Pseudoxanthobacter soli DSM 19599: one gene and its partners. The protein of the gene in region 3 interacts with the protein of the main gene of each other region in a pairwise test. Links are inferred from orthologs where the notes say so. Each region holds a gene or a part of one and is shown on either strand. Other genes may lie near its edges.

Evidence for each region.
Region 1: the proteins of BUF17_RS07190 (region 3) and BUF17_RS11625 interact in binary tests that used the Escherichia coli proteins (3 or more experiments, as listed by UniProt). The link is inferred for Pseudoxanthobacter soli DSM 19599 from one-to-one orthologs.
Region 2: the proteins of BUF17_RS07190 (region 3) and BUF17_RS09765 interact in binary tests that used the Escherichia coli proteins (3 or more experiments, as listed by UniProt). The link is inferred for Pseudoxanthobacter soli DSM 19599 from one-to-one orthologs.

What each region holds. Positions count from the first base shown.
Region 1 is NZ_FRXO01000004.1:311,911-317,468, forward strand. Bases 1-2,999 are described here. They hold BUF17_RS11625 (two-component system sensor histidine kinase NtrB), read right to left. Parts: upstream 2,093-2,999; coding sequence 908-2,092; downstream 1-907. Other genes in these bases: ntrC (nitrogen regulation protein NR(I)), read right to left, coding at 1-825; dusB (tRNA dihydrouridine synthase DusB), read right to left, coding at 2,089-2,999. Also shown: more of dusB, read right to left, coding at 3,000-3,117; BUF17_RS11635 (bifunctional 2-C-methyl-D-erythritol 4-phosphate cytidylyltransferase/2-C-methyl-D-erythritol 2,4-cyclodiphosphate synthase), read left to right, coding at 3,728-4,978; BUF17_RS11640 (CinA family protein), read left to right, coding at 5,121-5,558.
Region 2 is NZ_FRXO01000003.1:494,790-500,786, reverse strand. Bases 2,560-5,997 are described here. They hold BUF17_RS09765 ([protein-PII] uridylyltransferase), read left to right. Parts: upstream 2,560-2,950; coding sequence 2,951-5,797; downstream 5,798-5,997. In the rest of the region: rph (ribonuclease PH), read left to right, coding at 1-581; rdgB (RdgB/HAM1 family non-canonical purine NTP pyrophosphatase), read left to right, coding at 590-1,234; radical SAM family heme chaperone HemW, read left to right, coding at 1,258-2,481.
Region 3 is NZ_FRXO01000002.1:637,288-645,249, reverse strand. The notes cover bases 3,337-6,180. They hold BUF17_RS07190 (P-II family nitrogen regulator), read left to right. Parts: upstream 3,337-4,511; coding sequence 4,512-4,850; downstream 4,851-6,180. Other genes in these bases: BUF17_RS07185 (ammonium transporter), read left to right, coding at 4,898-6,180; BUF17_RS07200 (P-II family nitrogen regulator), read left to right, coding at 3,530-3,868. Outside these bases: BUF17_RS07220 (cob(I)yrinic acid a,c-diamide adenosyltransferase), read right to left, coding at 1-572; BUF17_RS07215 (twin transmembrane helix small protein), read right to left, coding at 625-816; BUF17_RS07210 (ubiquinone biosynthesis hydroxylase), read right to left, coding at 906-2,186; tesB (acyl-CoA thioesterase II), read left to right, coding at 2,396-3,265; more of BUF17_RS07185, read left to right, coding at 6,181-6,235; BUF17_RS07180 (HlyD family secretion protein), read left to right, coding at 6,554-7,600; BUF17_RS07175 (FUSC family protein), read left to right, coding at 7,692-7,962. UniProt on the Escherichia coli protein: Involved in the regulation of nitrogen metabolism. Regulates the activity of its targets by protein-protein interaction in response to the nitrogen status of the cell.

The sequences.
Region 1 (5,558 bases), on a different replicon or contig from region 3:
GCGGACGTTGGTGCGGATTGGGGTGCGGCCGCCGACCGTGGTGTACTCGCCCTGCTGGAGCACGCGCAGCAGCCGCGTCTGGGCTTCCATCGGCATGTCACCGATCTCGTCCAGGAACAGCGTGCCGCCCTCGGCCTGTTCGAACCGGCCGACATTGCGGCTGGAGGCACCGGTAAACGCGCCCTTCTCGTGGCCGAACAGCTCCGACTCGATCAGGTCGCGCGGGATCGCCGCCATGTTGATGGCGACGAACGGGCCGTTGCGGCGCTTGCCGTAATCGTGCAGCGCGCGGGCCACCAGTTCCTTGCCGGTGCCGCTCTCGCCCATGATCATGACCGTGAGATCGGTCTGCATCAGACGGGCGAGGATGCGGTAGATATCCTGCATCGCCGGCGAGCGGCCGACGAGCGGCATGTTCTCGCCCACGTCCTCCGCGGACATCAGGTTGCGGCGCGCCTTGGGCTCGGCGAGCGCACGGCCGACGATGGAGATCAACTCCTTCAGATCGAAGGGTTTGGGCAGATATTCATAGGCGCCGCGCTCCGAGGCACGGATCGCGGTCATGAAGGTATTCTGCGCGCTCATGACCACGACCGGAAGCTCCGGGCGGATCTTCTTGATGCGCGGCAGCAGGTCGAACGCGCTCTCGTCCGGCATCACCACGTCGGTGATGACGAGATCGCCCTCGCCCTGTGCCACCCAGCGCCAGAGCGTGGCCGCGTTGGAGGTGAGCCGCACTTCATAGCCGGCGCGGGAAAGCGCCTGGTTGAGCACGGTCCTGATGGCGGAGTCGTCGTCCGCGACGAGGATCTTGCCGTTCGACATACTTGAGCGCCCGCGCGGGCCTCCTCGCTGGAGCACCGGCCGTCCGCATCCGCGGCGCGGCCGGCCAGGTCATTCTACGGCTTCAGCCGCCGGTATCGCCGTGGTTCACGGCGACCGGCTTGCCGCCCGTGGCGGTGAAAGCAGGCATCAGCACCCGGAACACAGTGCGCCGAGGCTGGGATTCGCATTCGATGACGCCGCCGTGGTCGCCGACGATCTTGGCCACGAGAGCGAGGCCGAGGCCGGTACCGTTGGGCTTCGTCGTCACGAACGGATCGAACAGGTGCGGCAGCAGATCCGGCGGCACGCCGGGGCCGTTGTCGCGCACGCAGAATTCAAGCGGCAGGCTGACCTTCTGGCGGCTGCCGGGCACCGAAAGCCGCACGCCGGGGCGGAAAGCCGTCGACAGCACGATCTCGCCGTCCGGGTCCGGCCCGATCGCTTCCGCGGCATTCTTCAGGAGATTGAGGAACACCTGGATGAGCTGGTCGCGGTTGGCATGGACCGGCGGCAGCGAGGGATCGAACTCCGCCACGATGCGGATGTTGCGGGCGAAGCCGGACAGCGCAATGCGCTTCACGTGGTCCAGCACGACGTGGATGTTGACCGGCTCGCGCTCGATCGGCCGCTCGTCGGAGAAGACCTCCATGCGGTCGACCAGCTTCTTGATGCGGTCGGCCTCGTCGGTGATGAGCTGGGTCAGCGCGCGGTCTTCCTCGCTGACCGTCGGCTCCAGAAGCTGCGCCGCGCCACGGATGCCGGACAGCGGATTGCGGATCTCGTGGGCGAGCATCGCCGCCAGCCCCGTTACCGTCCGCGCCGCGCCGCGCGAGGTGAGCTGACGGTCGATCTTGTCGGCCATGGAGCGTTCCTGGAGCATCACCACCACCGCACCCGGCCGTTCCGGCAGCGGCGAGGCGTAGATGTCCACGACGCGGTCGATACCGATCCGCGGTGTGCCGATATCGACCTTGTATTCGGTGACGGGCGCACCGCGATCCCGAACCTGCTCGATGAGGGCGACCAGCGGGCTGCCGAACGGAATGACATCGGCGATGGTGTGTCGCGACAGCACGAGCTCGCTCGCCTGGAAGAATTCCTCCGCGGCATCGTTGGCGACGCGGATGATGCCGTCGTGGTCGACCAGCACCATCGGATGGGGAAGCGCGTCGAGCAGCGCACTGCCGAGATCGTCGGCGAGCGACTTGCCGCCGACCTTCTGGATGCCGCCCGCCTTCTGGCCGCCCGCCGGCTTCGACTTCATCATGCCGCCATCCTCGTCTGCGGCACGGCCTCGAACCACTCGGTGACCAGGGCCATCACCTCTCTCGGGGTTTCGCTCGTCATGATGCGCCGGCGCAGAGAGGCCGCGTCCGGCGCTTCGGAAGGAACATGGTCCAGCGTCCACGCGACGTGCTTGCGCGCCATCCTGAGGCCGATGTCCTGGCCGTGATGAGCCAGCATCGCATCGTACTGCTCCGCCAGCAGGTCGCGCTTCTCGGCACCGTCCGGCCCGCTCCAGACTTCGCCGGTCGCGAGATAACGGGCGACGGCGCCCGGAAACCACGGCCGCCCGCAGGCGCCGCGGCCGATCATCACCGCATCGGCGCCCGAGGCTTCCAGCATGGCGTCGACGTCCTCGACGCGGACGAGATCGCCATTGGCAACGACGGGGATGGACACGGCTTCCTTCACCGCCCGGATCGCGGCCCAGTCGGCGGTGCCCTTGTAGAACTGGCTGCGGGTGCGGCCGTGCACCGTGACCATGGCGACGCCGGCGCTCTCGGCGCGGCGGGCGATCGCCGGTGCGTTCAGGCTGTCGAAATCCCAGCCGAGGCGCATCTTGACCGTGACGGGCACGGAGACGGCGCCCACCACCGCCTCGATGAGGGAAAGGGCATGGTCCGGCTCGCGCATCAGCGCCGAACCGGACCAGCCGTTGACGACGCGCTTCGCCGGGCACCCCATGTTGATGTCGATGATCTTCGCGCCGCCCGCCTCCGCTATGCGCGCACCTTCGGCCATCACGCCGGCCTCGCAGCCGGCAAGCTGCACCACATGCGGCTCGACATCGCCCGCCATGGCGCGGATCAGCATCTCGCGGTTGCCGGTGGCGAGAGATTCGCCGGCCACCATCTCCGACACGACGAGGCCGGCGCCATACCGCGCCGCGATCCGCCGCATCGGCAGATCGGTGATGCCGGCCATCGGCGCGAGGAAGGCGCGTGCGCGCACGTCCACCGAACCGATCTTAAGAGCGCCGTCGCTCCCGTGCCGCAAACCGATCTCCATCGTTGCCTTGTCCGCCGCCGACAGGTGCCCGCAGGACAGGCCCGAAAACCCGCCTCGGCCACCCGCCTTGAACCCCGTCACACCCCCGCCCGGCATCACCCGGGCCTGCATCTCGACAAGGACGCCGGGCCGGACCATATGCCGCCCGAATGTCCATTTCGTCCGCCGCCCGGGATATACACGGCGACGCCCTCCGGAGCCGAGAAAATCGGACGGCGTTCTTGCAGTGCAGCGTCCCGCGGGGGCGGCAAGCCGATGCCTAAGTGCTAAGCATTGCGGCTCGTTGCCCATATTCTAGACACTCCGTAGGCCCCGGCAAGAGTCTTTGCAAGACATTTGGTAAGACATTTGGCGACACGTTCGCGGAATGTGCCGTTCTCCCGCGCAACTTTGAACACGAGGTGCCGCACAGCGGGATGACGGCAGGGCCCCGCCGCGCCTCCGCAGCGCGGCATGAGTTGCGGCAAGACAGGCAGCTTGCCCTGCCGATCCGCGCCGCGCGCGGGCCTGCGCGCTGCGATCCCCCCTTGTGACCGGAGAGTTGCAATCGTAAACCGGCCGCGGACGAAGCACGGACGAAGATGCAATGGCGCTGAACGAACGGAACGGCATGAGCGGTCGGGACGACCGATCCGCGGGGGCCGCTCCCGGCAAACCGGGCGTGCCCACGGTCGCCGTCGTGGTGGTGGCCGCCGGACGCGGCACGCGCGCCATGCGCCCGGACGACAACACGCCGAAGCAGTTCGTGCCGATCGCCGGCCGCGCCGTCATCGCCAAGACGCTGGCCGGCTTCAGCGCCCATCCGCGCGTGGCCCGCACCCTCGCCGTCATCCACCGCGACGACGGCGGCGTGTTCGCGGATGCCGTCGCCGGCATCGAGGGGCTCGACACGCCGGAGCCCGGGGGCGCCACCCGGCAGATCTCCGTGCTGGCGGGTCTTGAGCGGCTGGCACGCGACAACCCGCCCGACCTCGTGCTCATTCACGACGGCGTGCGGCCGTTCTGCAGCGCCGCGGTCGTCGACCGCGTGATCGACGCGCTCGGCTCCGCCGACGGCGCCCTTGCCGCGCTGCCGGTTGCCGATACCATGAAGCGGGTGGACGATCGCGGCCGCATCGTCGACACCGTGCCGCGAACGGCGCTGTGGGCCGCGCAGACCCCCCAGGGGTTCCGGTTTCCGGCAATCCTGGAGGCCCACCGGCGCGCTGCGGCGGCCGGGAAGACCGAACTGACGGACGACGCCGCCGTGGCGGAATGGGCAGGGCTGGAGGTCGTGGTGGTCAACGGCGATTCCGCGAACGTGAAGATCACCACCGCCGACGATCTTTCCAAGGCGGATGCCAAGCTGACTCTGGAGCGATGGCTTGCGCTCGCCGATGTGCGCGTCGGCACCGGCTTCGACGTGCATGTGTTCGGGCCGGGCAGCTTCGTTACCCTGGGCGGTATCGAGATTCCCCACACCCACGGACTGGTGGGCCATTCCGACGCCGACGTGGTGCTCCACGCGCTCACCGACGCGCTGCTCGGCACCATCGGCGACGGCGACATCGGCCAGCACTTCCCGCCCTCCGACCCGAAATGGCGCGGGGCGGCGTCCAGCCTGTTCCTGGAGGACGCTGTGAGGCGCATCCGCGAGCGCGGCGGCGAGATCGCCCAGCTCGATGCGACCGTGGTCTGCGAGGTGCCGCGTATCGGCCCGCATCGCGACGCCATGCGCGCCCGCATCGCCGAGGTCGCCGGCATCGCCCTCGATCGCGTGGGCATCAAGGCGACGACCAGCGAGGGCCTCGGCTTCACCGGGAGGCGCGAGGGCATCGTCGCCATGGCGACGGCGACCGTGCGGCTGCCGCTCGGGCGCTGACGCCTTCCCGATTCCGCAGATCTTTAACGTTCGCACTGAAGTCCTTGATCTGCGGACATATCGTGCCGATTATCGCCTCACACGCGGGGCGTGGCGGGGTGCACAGCGCCGCCGACCTCCCGCAACGGAGAGGCCGCCCGCGATGACCGATCTTTCCCCCCTCGCCGCACCCGCCCGCGCGTTGCTCGACCGCTGCCGCGCGCAAGGCCTGATGATCGCCACGGCCGAATCGTGCACCGGCGGCCTGATCGCGGCCGTACTGACCGAGATCGCGGGATCGTCGGATGTGGTGGAGCGCGGCTTCGTCACCTATTCGAACGCCGCCAAGACGGAGTTGATCGGCGTGCCCGCCGAGCTGATCGAGGACCACGGCGCGGTGAGTCGCGAGGTCGCGGTGGCGATGGCCGCCGGGGCGCTCGCCCATTCCCGCGCGGACCTCGCCGTGGCGGTCACCGGCATCGCCGGGCCGGGCGGCGGCACGCCCGCCAAGCCGGTCGGCCTCGTGCATCTCGCGGCTGCGCGGCGCGACGGAGCCGGTCTTCACGAGGAAGCCCGCTACGGCGAACGGGGACGCGCGGAG
Region 2 (5,997 bases), on a different replicon or contig from region 3:
AAAAGGTGCCGCCGTGGCTGCGCGGGGGTGGCCGGGGCTGGGTGACGGCCGAATACGGCATGCTGCCGCGCGCCACCCACGAGCGCACCCGCCGTGAGGCCGCCGCCGGCAAACAGTCCGGCCGCACCCAGGAAATCCAGCGCCTGATCGGCCGCTCGCTGCGTGCCATCGTCGATCTCGAGGCGCTCGGCGAACGCCAGATCACCGTCGATTGCGACGTGATCCAGGCGGACGGCGGCACCCGCACCGCCTCGATCACCGGCGCATGGGTCGCGCTTCACGACTGCATCGCCTGGATGAAGGCGCGCGGCATGGTGAGCCGGCCGGTGCTGACCGACCACATTGCCGCCATCTCCGTCGGCATCCATGGCGGCCGGCCGGTGCTCGATCTCGATTATGTCGAGGATTCCGCCGCCGAGACCGATGCGAACTTCGTGATGACCGGTTCCGGCGGCCTCGTCGAGATCCAGGGCACCGCGGAAGGCAAGCCGTTCAGCCGCGACGAATTCCTGGCGATGCTCGACCTCGCCGAGGCCGGCACCCGCCGCCTCGTCGAGCTCCAGAAGCTCGCGATCCTCTGAGGCCCATCGTGACCCAACCCGCCCGCCGCCTTTCCGAACCGCGCCTCGTCGTTGCCACCCACAACAAGGGCAAGCTCGCCGAGATCGGCTTCCTCGTGGCGCCTTTCGGCATCGAGACGGTGTCGGCGGGCGCGCTGGGGCTGCCGGAGCCGGATGAGACCGAGACCACCTTCGAGGGCAACGCCCGGCTTAAGGCTGTCGCCGCCGCGACCGCGTCCGGTCTTCCGGCGCTCGCCGACGATTCCGGTCTTGCGGTCGATGCCCTCGACGGCGCGCCGGGCATCTATTCGGCGCGTTGGGCCGGGCCGGACAAGGATTTCGCGCGCGCCATGCGGAACGTGGAGGAAAAGCTCCAGGCCGCCGGCGCGGTGACGCCGGAGGCGCGGCGGGCGAAGTTCGTCGCGGCGCTCTGCCTTGCCTGGCCGGACGGGCACATCGAGACCTTCGTCGGCGAGGTGCACGGCACGCTGGTGTGGCCGCCGCGCGGCGAGCGCGGTTTCGGCTATGACCCGATGTTCCTGCCCGACGGCCACGACCGCACCTTCGGCGAGATGTCGAGCGAGGAAAAGCATGGACTGGACGCGGACGGCGGCGGACTGTCCCACCGCGCCCGCGCCTTCCGCCTGTTCGCCGACGCCTGCCTGAAGGCGTGACCCGGGAGGCACCGCACGAAGCGATGGACGCCGCCCAGGTCATAGGCACACAGGTCACAGGCACACAGGTCATCGACCAGACCGATCGCGCCGCAGGCGGCTCCGGCGAGGGGTTCGGCATCTACGTGCACTGGCCTTTCTGCGCGGCCAAGTGCCCCTATTGCGACTTCAACAGCCATGTCCGCCACAAGCCCGTCGACCAGACGCGGTTCGCCCGCGCCTTCGAGGCGGAGATCGCGACCGCCGGCGCACGGGTGCCGGGCCGGCGCGTGACCTCGGTGTTCTTCGGCGGCGGCACGCCCTCGCTGATGGAGCCTTCGACGGTCGGCACCGTGCTCGACGCCATTGCCGCCACATGGGCGGTCGACGCGGACGTGGAAATCACGCTTGAGGCCAATCCGTCGAGCGTCGAGGCAGGCAGGTTCGCCGGCTACCGCGCCGCCGGTGTCAATCGCGTCTCGCTCGGGGTCCAGGCGCTCGACGATGCGCCGCTGAGGGCGCTCGGCCGCATCCACGACGCCGCACAGGCGCGGGACGCCATCGCCATCGCCCAGCGGGTGTTTCCGCGCTCCTCGTTCGACCTGATCTACGCCCGGCCCGGCCAGACGGCCGCCGCCTGGGAAGAGGAACTCGGCCGTGCGCTGGCGATGGCCGGCGAGCACCTCTCGCTCTACCAGCTCACCATCGAGCCCGGCACGCCGTTCGCCGCCCTGCACGAGAAGGGCCGCCTCGTGACACCGCCCGACGACGAGGCCGCCGCTCTGTACGAACTCACCCAGGACATCTGTGCCGCCCACGGGCTGCCGGCCTACGAGATCTCGAACCACGCCCGGCCCGGCGCGGAAAGCCGGCACAATCTGGTCTACTGGCGGACGAACGACTATGTCGGCGTCGGCCCCGGTGCCCACGGCCGGCTGAGCCAGGGCAACGGCCGCTGGGCCACGGCATGCGAACGGCACCCGGAAAGCTGGCTCGAACGGGTCGAACGCACCGGCAGCGGCATCATCGACGAGACGGTCCTGACGGCGGAGGAAACCGCGGACGAGTTCCTGCTGATGGGGCTGCGGCTCGCCGAAGGCATCGACCTCGACCGCTACGCCGCCCTCGGCGGACGGCCGGTTCCCGCCGCACGGCTCGCCGATTTCACCGAGGAAGGGCTTATCCTCCGCCGGGCGAACGGACGGATCGCCGCCACCCCGCGCGGCAGGCTCGTGCTGAACGCCCTCGTCGCGGCGCTGGCCGCCTGAGCCCGGGCAGTTCCCGACGGCAAACGGGCGGCGCCGCGGTGGAATCGGCGCGTTCGGCAACCTAAATACCAGTGCCAAGCTGGTGTTTCCGCCGAGCGGCAGGCCGGATGCGGGCTTGCCAACCCCCAGAAGGGTGAAAAAGGCACCGGGATAGGCGCTGCACGCCGCAAAATCCGTTGCCGGGGGCCGCTGGAACGTGGGATCGGATGGCGCTGGACCCAAGGCCGCGATAGATTCTTGCTGACGCACCATGCGCAACCCGCGGGCGTCGCCAAGGCGGCCGGCGAGATGAGGCGGCCTCAGGAAAAGGAAGTCACGTCCGGGACGAAGCGGCACGGGATTTCGAAACACGAGAGCGCTTTCCGATCGATGCGATCGGACATAATCGCTCCGGAAAAAAGAGCTTGAGCATGGTGCGCCCGATCGGTTCGATCTGAGGACCATGCGGCAGGGACAGGACGGGATCGGGATGCACAAGATCGAGCCGCGACTGGCGGACCTGATCGATGTTGCCGCGCTGTCGGCCGATATCGACGGGATAACCGCCGGCAAAGGACCGGCGGAGTTCCGCCCGGCCCTGATCGCGCGGCTGCGCCAGGTACGCACCGCCGCCGTTGCCCGGGCCGGAGAATTGCTGAACGCCGACGGCAGCGGGCTCTCCTGTGCCCAGCGGCTCGCCTACCTGCAGGATGTGCTGGTCAGGCAGCTCGCCGAAGTGGCGATCGGCCGTGTCTTCCGCGTCGACAATCCCTCCAAGGCCGAGCGCGTCGCGGTGGTGGCGGTCGGCGGCTATGGCCGAGGCACGATGGCGCCGGGCTCCGACGTCGATCTCCTGTTCGTGCTGCCCTACAAGCGCACGCCCTGGACCGAGACCGTGGTCGAGTTCGTGCTCTACGGGCTTTGGGATCTGGGCCTGAAGGTCGGCCACGCCACCCGTACGGTCGACGAGTGCATCCGCCTGTCGCAATCCGACATGACGATCCGCACCGCCATCCTGGAAGCGCGGTTCGTGTGGGGCGACAGCGAACTGTTTCAGAGCCTGACCAGCCGGTTCGACCGCGAGGTGGTGCAGGGAACGGCGTCGGAGTTCGTCGCCGCCAAGCTCGCCGAGCGCGACGAGCGCCACAAGCGCCAGGGCCGCTCACGCTATCTGGTGGAGCCCAACGTCAAGGAGGGCAAGGGCGGCCTGCGCGACCTGAACACCCTGTTCTGGATCGCCCAATATGTCTACCGCGTGCGCTCCCGCGAGGATCTGGCTGAACTCGGCGTGTTCTCTCGCGCCGAACTCAATCTGTTCCGCAAGGCGGAGGACTTCCTCTGGGCCGTTCGCTGCCACCTTCATTTCGCGACGGGGCGCGCGGAGGAACGGCTGTCGTTCGATTTCCAGCGCGAGATCGCCATACGGCTCGGCTACACCAGCCATCCGGGCCTTCGCGACGTCGAGCGCTTCATGAAGCACTACTTCCTCGTCGCCAAGGACGTCGGCGACCTGACGTTGATCTTCTGCAACGCGCTGGAGGAGGAGCAGGTCAAGCAGGCCCCGGTGCTCAACCGCTTCCTCAACTCGATCGGCCGCCGCAAACGGCGCAAGCTGCCGGAATCGGGCGATTTCGTCATCGAGCACGAGCGGCTGAATATCGCCGACAAGGACGTGTTCGCCCGCGACCCGGTGAACCTCATCCGCCTGTTCCACCTCGCGGACCGCAACGGCCTCGAATTCCATCCGGACGCGATGCGCCTCGCAAGGCGCTCGCTGAAGCTCGTCGACGCCAAGCTGCGGGAGAACCCGGAGGCGAACCGGCTCTTCATCGAGATCCTGACCTCGCGCCGCGCGCCCGAGGCGGTGCTGCGCCACATGAACGAGGCCGGGGTGCTCGGCCGCTTCATTCCCGACTTCGGCAAGGTCGTGGCGATGATGCAGTTCAACATGTACCACCACTATACGGTGGACGAGCACCTGCTGCGCTGCATCGGCGCGCTGTCGGAGATCGAGGACGGCATCCACATCGAGAACCTGCCGATCGCGACCCGCCTGATGGCGGAATTGCAGAACCGCAAGCTGATCTATCTCGCGCTGTTCCTGCACGACATCGCCAAGGGCCGCCCCGAGGACCACTCCATCGCCGGCGCCCGCATCGCCCGCCGCCTCGGCCCCCGCTTCGGCTTCACCGCCGCCGAGACCGAGACCCTCGCCTGGCTGGTCGAGAACCATCTCGTGATGAGCATGGTCGCGCAGTCGCGCGACCTGTCCGACCCCAAGACCATCGCCGACTTCGCCGCGCTCGTGCAGAGCCCAGAGCGCCTGAAGATGCTGCTGGTGCTGACGGTCTGCGACATCAAGGCGGTCGGCCCGGGGGTCTGGAACGGCTGGAAGGCGCAATTGCTACGCACGCTGTTCTACGAGACGGAGCCGATGCTTGCCGGCGGCCACAGCCGCCTCTCCCACGGCGACCGCCTCATGGCCGCCAAGGCCGAGCTTGCCGACGCGCTCGTCAACTGGCCCGAGGCGGAACGCGCGCGCTACATGGAACGGCATTACGCGCCGTACTGGCTGCGCGTCGATCTGCCGGCCAAGGTCGCCCATGCCGAACTCGTGCGCGCCGCCGACCGCGAGAAGCGGCGCTTCGCCACCGCAGTCGAGGTGCACGCCCGCTTCGACGTGACGGTGCTGACCGTGCTCGCGCCCGATCATCCGCGCGTGCTGTCGGTCATCGCCGGCGCCTGCACGGTCGCCGGCGCCAACATCGTCGACGCGCAGGTGTTCACCACCACCGACGGCCTCGCCCTCGACACCATCGCGATCTCGCGGGAGTTCCAGGGCGACGACGACGAGTTGCGACGCGCCCGGCGCATCACCGACATGATCGAGCGGGTGTTGACCGGCCTGGAGACCATTCCCGAGCGCGGCGTGCGCAAGCTCGCCAACGGCAAGCCCAACGCCAAGCCGTTCAACGTTCCGACCGAAGTGCACATCGACAATGCGAGTTCCGAGCGGTTCACCGTGCTGGAGGTCGCCGGCCTCGACCGGCCGGGCCTGCTCTACGACCTGACCCGGGCGTTGTCGGACCTCAGCCTCAACATCGCCTCCGCCCATATCGCCACCTTCGGCGAGCGGGTGGTGGACGTGTTCTACCTGACGAGCCTGTCGAACCAGAAGGTGACCGCGCCTTCCACCCAGGCCGCGATCCGCCGCCGCGTCCATCAGGCGTTCGATGGCCCGCCCAAGGAGACGGCGCCGAAGGACGCCGCTGCCCGCGAGGCGACGGGCAAGGAACCGGCAGCGAAATCCAAGGACCAGCGCGCCGCGGCCGAATGAGCCTGGTCGCGTGAAGACGATCGCATGAAGACCATCGCACGAAGGCGGCGGCATCGAGGACGTGCGCGACGCCCCTTGTGGAACGTCGTGCGGCGGGAGTAAGCCTCACGGGCGCCGGGCCCGCCGTTGCCCGGCCCCCCAGACGGCGCGCCCGCCATGCGGGCTTCGGACCGGAGAATTCTGCGACGTGACGCTTATAA
Region 3 (7,962 bases):
CCTGGAATCCACAATATGTCGCGGGTGCCGTCGGCATTGGCGAGACGGGCGGCGACGAAGAGATAATCCGACAGGCGGTTGACGTAGCGCACCGCCGCCTCGCCGACTGGCTCGCGCTCCGCGAGCGCCACGATCTCGCGCTCCGCGCGGCGGCACACCGTGCGGGCGAGGTGGAGGTGGGCGGCGAGCGGCGAGCCGCCGGGCAGGATGAACGAGCGCAGCGGTGAAAGCCGGGAATTGCAGGCGTCTATCTCGGCTTCGAGGCGCGCGACCTGGGCGTCGACGATCCTGAGCGCCGGCCCCCGCCGCGACGGCGGGGCGTCTTCCGGCGGCTCGGGGGTGGCGAGATCGGCGCCGAGATCGAACAGCTCGTTCTGGATGCGGCCGAGCGCGGCATCGAGATCGGGTTCCGCGCCGGCCGACAGCCGGGCGAGGCCGAGGCAGGCGTTGAGTTCGTCCACCGTGCCGAAGGCGGCGACGCGCAGGTCGGCCTTGGAGCGGCGCTCGCCGTTGGCGAGACCGGTCGAGCCGTCGTCGCCGGTGCGGGTATAGATGCGGTTGAGTGCGACCATGCGGGGCCTCGTGAAGGGATCGGGAGCGCGCCGCCCGCGGCAGGTGCCGGCGTCAGTGGCGCGCGAGCAGGAACGTCATCAGGATGATGACGATGGCGACGAGCTGCAGGATGACCCGAAGCCGCATCAGCCGCTGCGACAGCACCGGGCTGCCGCCGCGCACCATGTTGGCGAGCCCGAGGACGAGCACGATCGCCACCGCGGCGACCGCGAACGGCACGAGGGCGTGAAAGGTGCCGGCCATGGCTCATCCTCCCTGAAGTGCTCCGGCGCTCTGCGGCGCCTTTTGCGGCCGGACGCCGCCCGGCCGGTCGTGTCGCGGCGGGGGCGGTGTCAGATCGCCTCGCCGCGCATCAGCCGGGGCAGCGTGCCGCCGACGCCCGCGGCCTCGCGGATGAAGCGCCGCTTCAGGCCGGGCAGGCGGTCGACGATGCCGAGGCCGATGTCGCGGGCGACCCGGAGCGGATTGATGTCCGTCCGGAACAGCCGGTTCAGGCCGTCGGTGACGAGCCCCATCTCCACCGTGTCGAACCGGCGCCAGCTCTGGTAGCGCGCCAGCACGTCGGCGGCGCCGGGATCGAGGCCGAGGCGCCTCGCCTCGACGACGACCTCGGCGAGCGCCGCGACGTCGCGGAAGCCCATGTTGAGGCCCTGTCCGGCGATGGGGTGAATGCCGTGGGCGGCATCGCCGACGAGTGCGAACCGGTCGGCGACGAAGCTGCGGACGAGGGTGAGCCCGAGCGGATGGGCGCGGCGCGGTCCGTCGACGGTGACCGCGCCGAGCGCGCCGCCGAAACGGCGCTCCAGCTCGATCTCGAAGGTGAAGTCCTCAAGGCTCATCAGCCGCTCGGCTTCCTCGGTGCGCTCGGTCCAGACGAGCGAGGACCGGTTGCCGGTGAGCGGCAGGATGGCGAACGGACCGCTCGGGAGGAAATGCTCCACCGCACGCCCCTCGTGGGGCCGCTCGTGGGCGACCGTGACCACGATGGCGGTCTGCCGGTAGTCGCTGCGGACGACGCCGATGCCGGCAAGCCCGCGCAGCCGCGAGCGGACGCCGTCCGCCGCCACGAGGAGCCGCGCGCGCCGTTCGGCTCCCGAGCCGAGGCGGATGGTGATGCCGGTGCCGTCGGCCTCGAAGTCCGAGACGGTCTCGGGCGCGAGGATCTCGACGCCGGCTTCCACCGCCGCGGCGGCGATCGCCGCCGAGAGGGCGCCGGCCGGCACCATGTGCACGAACGGCTCGCCGGGTTCGAGCTCGCCGTCGAAGGACAGGAACACCGGGCGCACGAGATCGCGCAGGCGGCTGTCGGTGACCACCATTTCCTGCACGGGCTGGGCGAGCGCCTCGACGCGGTGCCAGACGCCGAGGCGGGTGAGCATCCGGCGCGCGGCGGCGGCAATGGCGAGCGCCCGCTCGTCGGACGGGCCGCGCTGGTCGGCGGCCGGCGGCCGCGCATCGATCAGAAGGACGCGGGCGCGCGGGTCGGCATGGCGGATGGCGAGCGCCGCGGTCAGCCCGACCGATCCGCCCCCGCCCACGGCCACGTCGGCCACATCCGGGCGGGACCGGCCCGCCGCGCCGGCGGCATGATCATCGGACATCGGACGCGTCATCTGCCATCTCCTCTGCGGCGAACGCCGGCCCGGCCCTCGCCGCTTGCTCCTCTGCGGCGGACACCGGACAGGCTCCGCCGCTTGCGCGCGGTTGCGCCGGCTTGACACGCCGTGCCCGCCGGGCGCCCCATCTCAACCCCTCCCGCCGGCCGGCAGGCTTCGCCGCGATGGCCGGCAGACGTGCTTATATATAAGTAGAGAGGCCTCTCATGAACGGAGCCGTCTCGGCCCTGCTTTCGATACTCGATCTGGAACGGATCGAACACAACCTCTACCGCGGCCATAGCCCGCAGGACGGCTGGCAGCGCGTGTTCGGCGGCCAGGTCATCGGCCAGGCGCTCGTCGCCGCCTCCAAGACCGTGGACGACGGCCGCCAGGCCCATTCGCTCCACGCCTATTTCCTGCGCGGCGGCGATCCGTCGGTTCCCATCGTCTACGAGGTGGAGAGCATCCGCGACGGCCGCAGCTTCGCCACCCGTCGGGTGGTGGCGGTGCAGCACGGGCAGCCGATCTTCCTGATGTCGGCCTCCTACCACGTCGACGAGCAGGGACTTTCCCACCAGATCGAGATGGCCGACGTGCCCCCGCCGGAAAGCCTCGCCACCCAGCGCGAGCTTCTCGCCGCCTCGATCGACAGCCTGCCGCCGGTGGTGAAGGTCTATTTCCAGCGCGACCGTCCCATCGAGGTCCGCCCCGTCGAGATCGATCACTACGTGTCCTCCACCCCGCTGCCGCCGCGCCAGAAGGTGTGGATCCGCGTCAACGGCCCGCTTCCGGACGATCCGGCGATCCATCGCTGCGCGCTCGCCTACGCCTCGGACCTGACGCTGCTCGACACCTCGCTGTTCGCCCACGGCCGGCGCGTGTTCGATCCCGACCTTCTGCTGGCAAGCCTCGACCACGCCATGTGGTTCCATCGCCCGTTCAGGGCCGACGACTGGCTGCTCTACGACCAGGACAGCCCGACGGTCGGCGGCGGCCGTGGATTCAATCGGGGGCTGGTGTTCGACCGGCACGGCCGACTTGTCGCTTCGACAGCTCAGGAGGGGGTCGTTCGACTGAATGACGGCCGGGACTGACGGATCGCAAACTGCCGCATTATTAGGCAAATAAGCGTCGAACGCAGTGCATATATGCGGCACGAAAGGTTCGGATCGATGGTCGTTCTGTGGACATGGATAAAATTGAAGCAATGAGGCGCGGCACCGCGCAATAGGATTGCGCATGGACGCGGCGATCGTCAGGATGTGGCGGAAACGTGGCATCCTCCCTGCCGCCTGGACCGGGCCGCTGACGCGACCGCGCCCGGACGTACCGATTGCGCTCTGACGGAGTTTTCGACGATGAAGATCGTTTCCGCCATCATAAAGCCCTTCAAGCTTGAAGAGGTGCGCGATGCGTTGATCGGTATCGGTATCGTCGGCATGACGGTGACGGAAGTAAAAGGCTATGGCCGGCAGAAGGGGCACACGGAGATTTACCGTGGCGCCGAATATATCATCTCGCTGGTGCCGAAGCTGAAGATCGAACTGATCGTCGATGACGGTGTGGTCGATGACGTGATCGCCGCCATCGTCGGCTCGGCGAAGACCGGCCACATCGGCGACGGCAAGATCTTCGTCCACAGCATCGACCGGGCCGTGCGGATCCGCACCGGCGAAGAGGATCTCGCCGCGCTCTGACGGAACCGGGCGGCGACCTTCGCCGCCGCCTGCAGGGCGGAAATGTCGCGCCCCGCCGGGCCGGTGCCCGCGCCGGTCATTTCCGCGGCCGAAGTGCGCATTCCGGCACCGGGCCGGGCTTTTGGCCCGATTGAAACCCTGGGCTCCCGGTCCCTCCGAATCCCCCATGCGTCAGACACCCGCCTTCGCGGCCCGGACTCGGCCGGACGAGAGCGGCGTTTTCGCGGTACTGCTTCACCGCGCGCCTGCCGCCGCCGCGATGCGGTGCATGCGGGGCCGTCACGTCGTTGCGTCCGCGCGCGGCGTCCGGTCGGGCGCGTTCGTCGATCTCGTGAGCTTCGTTGAAGATCGCACCCAGCGGTAGCGCGCGGAAGGGCAGCCCCGGACGGGTGGCGGAGCACGGCCCGGCGGGCCGCCGCGGCGCGTGCCTCCGGCTTTTTATTCGCACGAATTGCGGATGCGGCGCCGAGTTGGCACGCGGTTTGATTCCTAGGAGCGCACGGGCATGCCGGGCACGGGGACTTCCCCTCGCGTCGGGCGGGACCCTTGGCGCCGGAGCAGGGCTGCGGTCGGATCGGCGGGGCGGCGCTCCGGGGCAAGCGATCTCGATCAACCTCTCCGATCAATACGAGCGGGAAGCACCATGAAAATCGTGATGGCGGTCATCAAGCCATTCAAGCTCGACGAGGTCCGCGAGGCCCTCATGTCCATCGGGATCCAGGGCCTGACGGTCACGGAAGTCAAAGGGTACGGGAGGCAGAAGGGCCATACGGAAATCTATCGTGGTGCCGAATATGCGGTGACCTTCCTGCCGAAGCTGAAGATCGAGGTGGCCGTCGCGTCGGACGCCGTCGACAAGACGGTCGAGACGATCGTCGGGGCCGCCAAGACCGGCCAGATCGGCGACGGCAAGGTGTTCGTCTACGCGATCGACCAGGCCGTCCGCATCCGCACCGGCGAGACCGACGCCGACGCGTTGTGAGCGGATCGCCTGGCCATTCCCCCCGAATTTCCAAGGAGAGAGAAGTAATGTCCCTTACGGCCCTCACGCGCCGGCTGCTGCCAGCCTCGGCGTTTACCTTGCTCGCCACGGGCGTGGCGTTTGCGCAGGATGCCGCGGCACCCGCCGCGCCGGCGGCTCCGGCCGTGCCGACGATCAACACCGGCGACACCGCCTGGATGATGGTTTCGACGGTGCTGGTGCTCCTGATGACCATTCCGGGCCTGGCGCTGTTCTACGGCGGCCTGGTGCGCACCAAGAACATGCTGTCGGTGCTGATGCAGGTGCTGACGATCACCGCGGTGCTGGTGGTCGTTTGGTGCGTGTACGGCTACAGCCTCTCCTTCACCAGCGGCAACGCCTTCATCGGCGGCTTCGAGAAGCTGTTCCTCGCCGGGGTCACGCCGGCCTCCGTCTCGGGCACCATTCCGGAATATGTCTTCATCTGCTTCCAGATGACCTTCGCGGCCATCACGCCGGCTCTGGCGGTCGGTGCCTTCGCCGAGCGCATGAAGTTCTCCGCGGTCATCCTGTTCGCGATCCTGTGGGCGACCTTCGTCTACTTCCCGATCGCGCACATGGTGTGGGGCGGCGCTGGCAGCCTGATCTTCGACTGGGGCGCGCTTGACTTCGCCGGCGGCACCGTCGTTCACATCAACGCCGGTGTGGCCGGTCTCGTGGGCGCCATTCTGGTCGGCAAGCGCATCGGCTACGGCAAGGAAGCGCTTCCGCCGCACTCCATGACCCTCACCATGGTCGGCGCCTCGCTGCTGTGGGTCGGCTGGTTCGGCTTCAATGCCGGCTCGGCGCTCGCCGCCAACGGCACCGCTTCGCTGGCGATGATCACCACCTTCACCGCCACCGCCGCCGCCATCGTCTCCTGGGCCGTCGTCGAGGCCATCGCCCGCGGCAAGCCGAGCATGCTCGGCGCGGCTTCCGGCGCGGTTGCCGGCCTCGTCGCCGTCACCCCGGCCGCCGGCTTCGTCGGCCCGATGGGCGCCATCGTCCTCGGCCTCGTCGTCAGCCCGATCTGCTACTTCTTCGTCTCCACGGTGAAGAACTCGCTCGGCTATGACGACAGCCTGGACGTGTTCGGCGTGCACGGCATCGGCGGCATCGTCGGCGCCATCGCCACCGGCATCCTGGTTTCGCCGGCTCTCGGCGGCGTCGGCCTCGACGGCTACTCCATGGGCCATCAGGTGTTCGTGCAGATCAAGGCGATCGTCGTCACCCTGCTGTGGACCGGCATCGGCTCGCTGATCATCTTCAAGGTCATCGACCTGATCGTCGGCCTGCGGGTCCCGGTGGAAGCCGAGCGCGAGGGCCTCGACGTCTCGTCCCACGGCGAGTCGGCCTACCACTACTGACCGGATGGTCTCACCGGCCGGGCCTTCGGGCGCCGGCCGGACCGAGGCAGCCGGTCCCCCCCCCCGCCTCGCGGGGCAGACACTCCCGGACGGCCCGCCGAGCGATCGGCGGGCCGTTTCTTTTTCGCCGGGCGCGCCCGGATTGTTTCGCCATGCGTCCGGATCGGCGGCTGCCACCTTCTGTCGCTTGCCCGCGCCCACGCCTTCCTGCAAAACAGTCGGATGCCCCGGGCCGTTCGGCCCGCCGGCGGCATCGCAAGCCTCCCGCGGCCGATCCGGCCATGGGTCGCGCCGTCCCGAAACGGAGATACGACGCGTATGCGGGCCTTCCTCCGCGATCATCTGAGTCTGGCGGTGATTTCCGGCGCCGTCGTGCTGTTCGTGCTCTACTACGTCGTCACCTCGTTCGTGCTCTATACGTGGGACGGGTTCGTGCTTTCCAACGTGGTCGGCGTCGCGCCCCAGGTGGAAGGCCGCATCGTGTCGATCGAGGCCCGGCGCAACCAGCCGGTCAAGGCGGGCGACCTGCTCGCCATCATCGATCCGCAGCCGTTCCAGATCGCCGTCGACAAGGCGGTGGCGAATGTCGAATACGCCAAGGCCAACGTGGCCGATGCCGAGGAACAGGTCTCGGTGGCGGACGCGGACATCGTCGGCGCCAAGGCCAAGCAGGCGGACGCCCAGCTGATCAAGGAGCGCATCGCGGCCATCGTCGGCAGCGGCTCGGTTTCCGAACAGGATCTGAACAACGCCGAGCGCGACCTCGACACCGCCAATGCCGCGGTGGCCTCGGCGATCGCCACGGCTGAGGCCGCGCGGCGGACGGTCACCGTGCGGCAGTCCTCGGTCAAGGTCGCGGAGGCGGAACTGGCGCTGGCGAAATACAACCTTTCGCAGACGCGGGTCGTGGCGCCCGCCGCGGGCGTGGTCGCGCCGTTCCTCGCCCGCGCCGGCGATTTCCTCAAGGTCGGCGATCCGCTGCTCGCCATCGTCACCGACACCGGCTGGCGGGTCGTGGCCAATGTCGAGGAGCAATATGTCCACAGCATCCTGCCGGGGCAGAAGGTCTATATCCGGCTCGCCTCGGACCCGTGGCGCATCCACACCGGCACGGTGCGCAGCCTGTCGCGCGGCGTTTCACGGGCCAAGGAAAGCGCGAACGTGATGCCCTATGTGTCGCTCGACACCAACTGGGTGCGGTTGCAGCAGCGCTTCCCGATGGAGGTCGATCTCGGCGACCTGCCGCAGCGCCTGAACCTGTTCACCGGGGCGGACGCCAGCATCCTGATGTTCGTTCGGCCGCAATCGGCCGACCGGGACACGCCGTCCGATCCGGCGTCGGCCGCCGAGGGGAACGCGCCGTGAGCCGCGGCGGGCGCTTTCCCGGCCATGTCGCCCCGTCCGCGGGCGGGGCGTGACGGCGATGGCCGCCGCGGGGGAATTGGCTTCTGGGGCAGTGGCCGGGGATGGCGCCGCGGCGTCCACGGCCGTGCAGCCGCCGCTGCCGTTCCGCCACACGCCCGGCTACCACGCGCTGGTGCTGGCGCTCGGCGTCTGGGTCGCGGTGATGGCGTCCTTCGTGCTGCATCTGCCGGACCCGTGGTGGGCCGGCATCTCGGCCTGGATGATCGGGCAGGCCGGGCAGGACCGCAAGGCGATGCTGGACAAGGCATCGATGCGCTTCGCCGGCACCATCATCGGCTGCATCCTCGGCTTCGAGATCGGCG